Thalassospira sp. TSL5-1: one gene and its partner. Each later gene encodes a partner of the first gene's protein in a complex. Links are inferred from orthologs where the notes say so. Each region holds a gene or a part of one and is shown on either strand. Other genes may lie near its edges.

Evidence for each region. Proteins that work in one complex are often made in the same cells at the same time.
Region 2: the proteins of groL (region 1) and metK are in contact, whole or in part, in a cryo-EM structure (PDB 8P4O), measured with the Escherichia coli proteins. The link is inferred for Thalassospira sp. TSL5-1 from one-to-one orthologs.

Annotation. Positions count from the first base shown.
Region 1 is NZ_KV880639.1:237,905-240,815, reverse strand. It holds groL (chaperonin GroEL), read left to right. Parts: upstream 1-583; coding sequence 584-2,239; downstream 2,240-2,911. Other genes in the region: LF95_RS17970 (zinc-dependent alcohol dehydrogenase family protein), read right to left, coding at 2,468-2,911; groES (co-chaperone GroES), read left to right, coding at 234-521.
Region 2 is NZ_KV880638.1:113,856-116,797, forward strand. It holds metK (methionine adenosyltransferase), read right to left. Parts: upstream 2,089-2,942; coding sequence 913-2,088; downstream 1-912. Other genes in the region: trmB (tRNA (guanosine(46)-N7)-methyltransferase TrmB), read right to left, coding at 92-805; LF95_RS10000 (helix-turn-helix domain-containing protein), read right to left, coding at 2,419-2,919. UniProt on the Escherichia coli protein: Catalyzes the formation of S-adenosylmethionine (AdoMet) from methionine and ATP.

The DNA of each region.
Region 1 (2,911 bases):
GTTGTCGTTGGGGTTTGCCTGTGTCATAGGGCGGGGGCACCTGCGCATGTCACCCTCCGGTAAACCGGCAGGAAATATGACTTTTTTGCGACCTGTACCTTTGAGGTGTTGACAATTTCCCCCCTTTCCCATACATGCTGTTAGCACTCGCCGGGGGTGAGTGCTAACATGGCTCGTCCCGGTTAGTATTGTAATCAAATTGAGCCTTAGCTTATCAAACGGAGTTGTCGAAAATGAAGTTCCGTCCGTTACATGATCGTGTACTGGTACGTCGCGTCGAATCTGACACCAAGACTGCCGGTGGCATCATTATTCCGGATACCGCGAAAGAAAAGCCTCAGGAAGGTGAAGTCGTCGCGGTTGGCTCAGGTGTTCGCAAGGAAGACGGTTCGCTCGTCGCCCTTGACGTTAAAGCTGGTGACAAAGTTCTGTTCGGCAAATGGTCGGGCACGGAAGTCAAGCTTGACGGCGAAGAACTGCTGATCATGAAAGAATCCGACATTATGGGTATTCTGGCCTAAGTCAGCCCAATTGGGTGATGAAGGTTTGATGTTCATCCGTCTCATAGAGAGGAAAGAATATAATGGCTGCTAAAGACGTAAAATTTTCGACTGACGCCCGCGCCAAGATGCTGCGCGGTGTTGATATCCTTGCTGACGCTGTCAAGGTAACGCTTGGCCCGAAAGGCCGTAACGTTGTTATCGACAAGTCCTTTGGCGCACCGCGCGTGACCAAGGACGGCGTTTCGGTTGCCAAGGAAATCGAACTGTCGGACAAGTTTGAAAACATGGGCGCACAGATGCTGCGCGAAGTGGCTTCCAAAACCGCCGATCTGGCCGGTGACGGCACCACCACTGCGACCGTTCTGGCCCAGGCAATCGTGCGTGAAGGCAACAAGGCTGTTGCTGCTGGCATGAACCCGATGGATCTGAAGCGCGGTATTGATCTTGCAACCAGCAAGGTTATTGAATCTGTCATCAGCCGTGCACGTAAGGTTTCGGGTAAAGACGAAATCGCACAGGTTGGTAACATTTCTGCCAACGGCGACCGTGAAGTCGGCGATATGATCGCTGAAGCCATGGAAAAAGTTGGTAACGAAGGCGTTATCACCGTTGAAGAAGCAAAAGGCCTGCACACCGAACTCGACGTTGTCGAAGGCATGCAGTTCGACCGCGGTTACCTGTCGCCGTATTTCGTAACCAATCCGGAAAAGATGGTTGCTGAACTCGACAGCCCGTACATCCTGCTGTTCGACAAAAAGGTTTCTTCGCTGCAGCCGATGCTGCCGCTGCTTGAAGCCGTTGTTCAGTCCGGCAAGCCGCTGCTGATCATTGCTGAAGATGTTGAAGGCGAAGCCCTGGCAACCTTGGTTGTCAACAAGCTGCGCGGCGGCCTGAAAATTGCTGCTGTTAAGGCTCCGGGCTTTGGTGACCGTCGTAAAGCCATGCTGGAAGACATCGCCATCCTTACCGGTGGTCAGGTTGTTTCCGAAGACCTCGGCATCAAGCTTGAAAGCGTTACGCTTGACATGCTCGGCACCGCGAAATCGGTTACGATCACCAAAGAAGAAACCACCATCGTTGACGGTTCCGGCGAAAAAGCTCAGATCGAAGCCCGCGTTGGTCAGATCCGTGCCCAGATCGAAGAAACCACCTCTGATTATGATCGTGAAAAACTGCAGGAACGTCTGGCGAAACTCGCTGGCGGTGTTGCCGTGATCAAAATCGGTGGCGCTTCGGAAATCGAAGTGAAAGAACGTAAAGACCGCGTTGACGATGCCCTGCACGCGACCCGCGCTGCTGTTGAAGAAGGCATTGTTGCTGGTGGTGGTACGGCTCTGCTGTACGCAACCCGCGCGCTTGACGGTCTTGAAGGTGCAAACCACGACCAGACCATCGGTGTCGACATTGTTCGTCGCGCTCTGCAGGCTCCGGTTCGTCAGATCGCACAGAACGCCGGTGTTGACGGTGCTGTTGTTGCAGGCAAGCTGCTGGAACAGGACGACGTTGAATACGGTTTCGACGCCCAGAAGAGCGAATACACCAACCTGGTTAAAGCCGGCATCATCGACCCGGCCAAGGTTGTTCGTACCGCGCTTCAGGATGCCGCTTCGGTTGCTGGTCTGCTGATCACCACCGAATGCATGATCGCTGAAAAGCCGGAAGAAAAATCTGCTGGTGGCGCCCCGGATATGGGTGGCATGGGCGGTATGGGTGGCATGGGCGGTATGGGCTTCTAAGCCAGACCAACCAAGCGACCTTACGGTTAGGAAGGGGGCCTCGCAGCAATGCGGGGCCCTTTTCTTATGGCATATGGGCAAGGAAAGGCGCGCGTCGGTAGGTTGCGTTAATTGCCTTGTAGGGGGTGGAATGACGGCGTGAAAAAGGGCACTTCTTTTTGCAAAGAAGTGCCCCGGTGAATGTCGAAGGTCTATTGTCCGTGCTGCGGAACGGGCAGGCGATGCCGGTTATTGGGTTAGAATAACCTTCATGGCCTTTTCGCGTGATGCGTTGCCAAAGACTTCATAGGCCTGTTCGATCTCGTCAAGTTTGAAGCGGTGCGTGATCAACTGTTCGGGTTTGACCTTGCCCGATTGCATGGTTTTCATCAGCATCGGGGTTGTGTTGGTGTTAACCAGGCCCATCGAGATATTGATGTTTTTAATCCAAAGCTCTTCGATATGCAGATCCACAGCGGTACCGTGAACGCCGACATTGGCAATGTTGCCGCCTGCTGAAACGATTTTCTGGCAGGTATCGAAGGTTGCCGGGACGCCAACGGCCTCGATGGCAACATCAACGCCCAGGCCATCAGTCATGTCCATGACCGAGGCAATGACATCATCCTTGCCAACAGTCAGGGTGTCGGTTGCGCCAAATTGGCGGGCCATTTCCAGGCGGGCCTCGTCGGT
Region 2 (2,942 bases), on another replicon or contig:
AAGGTATCGAAGAATGCTGCTTTTTGAGTTCATAAAAAAGGCCCTTCGATCATACGAAGGGCCTCAAAATTCAGCTTATTGTATACCGTAATCAGGTACGGGTTTTCCGACGGAACCGCAAATAATTGCACTTTTTACCCTGGCGCAACGCCTTTTGCTCATAGCGGGTTTTTACCCAGTCTTCCGGCGGATTGCGCCAGTCATCGGGACTTTCGGCAAGCCATTCAAAATCCGGGTGATTATGCAAATGCTGGAGTGTCCATGAAATATACTGCATGTCATCGCTCGCCACCCGAAACTCACCACCATCCTTGATCAAGCGCGCCAGCAAGGCCAGGTTTTTCGGCCCGACAAAACGCCGTTCCGCATGGCGCTTTTTCGGCCACGGGTCGGGAAACAGCAAAAACACCCGGTCAAAACAGGCGTCTTGCAGTTTGTACAGCAGCGGACGGGAATCATCGGGCACGATGCGCACATTTTCCAAATTCCGCTCGCTAATATGGCGGATCATGCTGCTGACCCCGTCCATATAGGGTTCACAGCCGATAATACCGACATCCGGGTTGGCTTCAGCCTGGCCTGCCAAATGCTCGCCACCGCCGAACCCGATTTCCAGCCACAATTCCCGGCGATCGGGCGCAAAATAGCTGCGCGGGTCAATGCCGGCCTGTTCGGGATAATCAATGGTCAGTTTTGGCAACAGTTCATCCATCAGAACTTTGCGCGACGCCTTGGGCGCACGGCTGCCACGGCGGCCATAAAAATTGGGGCGGTCTGGGGTCGGAATGGGTCTGTTGCTACGCATGGTTTTTCTGGCAGTTTAAAAAGCGAAACGGGCGGTTTTAAAAACCGCCCGCCTCATAACATGTCTGGCGATTTTGGCAAATCACCTATCCATCATCACTGGCTTAATCAGGCACCAAAAGCCGATTTAAGGTCGTCAACCAGGTCGGTTTTCTCCCAGGAGAAGAAACCGCCATCACGCGGTTGACGGCCAAAGTGACCATAAGCCGAGGTGGGCGTATAAATTGGCGCACACAGATTAAGATGCTCGCGAATGCCGCGCGGGCTCAGATCCATCAATTCGCGCAGAACCTTGCCCAGCTTGATTTCATCCACATTACCGGTTTGGTGCGTGTTGACATACAGGGCCAACGGCTTGGAAACACCAATGGCGTAAGCCACCTGAATGGTGCATTTGCCTGCCAGACCTGCTGCAACCACGTTTTTCGCGAGGTAACGCGCCGCGTAAGCTGCCGAGCGGTCAACCTTCGTCGGGTCTTTACCCGAGAATGCGCCGCCACCATGCGGTGCCGCCCCGCCATAGGTATCCACAATGATTTTACGGCCCGTCAGACCCGCATCACCATCCGGCCCGCCAATCACAAAACGGCCTGTCGGGTTGATGTAAATCTCGTCCTGGGACGGCAACCAGCCTTCCGGCAAGGCGGCTTCGATATAAGGCAAAACAGCTGCGCGGACTTCTTCCTGGCTGACACCGTCATTATGCTGGGTAGACACCACAACCGAAGTTGCACCGACCGGTTTGCCGTCAATATAGCGCAACGTCACCTGGCTTTTGGCATCCGGGCCAAAAATGCCGGATTTTCCGGAATGGCGGTCTTCAGCCATCTGACGCAGAATCCGATGCGAAAACTGAATCGGGGCCGGCATTAATTCGTCGGTTTCATCACAGGCATAGCCAAACATGATGCCCTGGTCGCCCGCACCAAGATCCTTGTTGTCCTTGGAGTCGACGCCCTGGGCAATATCGACAGACTGTTCATGCACATGGCAGGAAATGTCAGCCGTCTTCCAGCTAAAACCTTCCTGATCATAGCCGATGGCACGAATGGCTTCGCGTGCGGCCTCGATCATGGTTTCATCATTGGCAACGCTTGCCGGGCCACGCACTTCACCCGCCAGAACAACACGGTTGGTCGTGGCCAGGGTTTCAACAGCCACACGGGCATCCGGATCAGCGGCCAGAAAAGCATCAACGATCGAGTCGGAAATACGATCGCAAACCTTGTCCGGATGGCCTTCAGACACGGATTCGCTCGTGAACAGATATTCTTTATGAGACATATAAACCTTCTCCGGTGAAAAGGGAGTTTCCAAAAACTGGACCGGAGGGCCGCGATACGATCGTATCGTTCAGCGCCCACTTAGCCTTTTTTTCCGTGGTGGCAAGCGGTCCAAATCCGTCCACGTCATCGGGTTGTCATATCCCAAATGGAAACATGACCCAAGCATTTTAAGCCTGTCAGATAAAAATAACGGCAATTTTTATCATAACGCCCCTGTAAAACAGGCAAAGGGCCATCTCTGATACAAAAACGCATCCGGCAGGAAAACCGGATGCGTTCAGTTCGCAGTGCTTTAACATCGCCAGACATTCATGCCCGTCAGGGATGTTTACTTGCTGTCGCCTTCGTCTGTCGAATGCAGCACGCCCATTGCCTTGACCAATTCAAAAACGCGTTTGCGCTGAACCGGATCAACAATACGATAATAGGCACGGACCAGTTCCAGCGTTTCCCGACGGTTCATCGGATCGTTATCAAACGGGTCCGGGCTTTCCGACATTTCACGGCGTTCATGCACCGTTTTTGCCGAAATTTCGTCGGGCATATCGTCAAAAAAGAATGAAACCGGTACTTCAAGCACACGGGACAGGTCATAAAGGCGCGATGCACCCACGCGGTTGGCACCACGTTCGTATTTTTGCACCTGCTGGAACGTCAGGCCAATAGCCTCGCCCAGCTTTTCCTGGCTCATTCCCAAAAGAGTACGCCGCAACCGCACCCGGGAACCGACATGAATATCTACCGGGTTTGGTTTACCATTGGCCGTCCGACCACGCCCACGCCCACGCGTATTCTTCACAATCATCACACTGTCATCCTTCGGCGACATCGTCTTGTCCTTCTCACACTCCG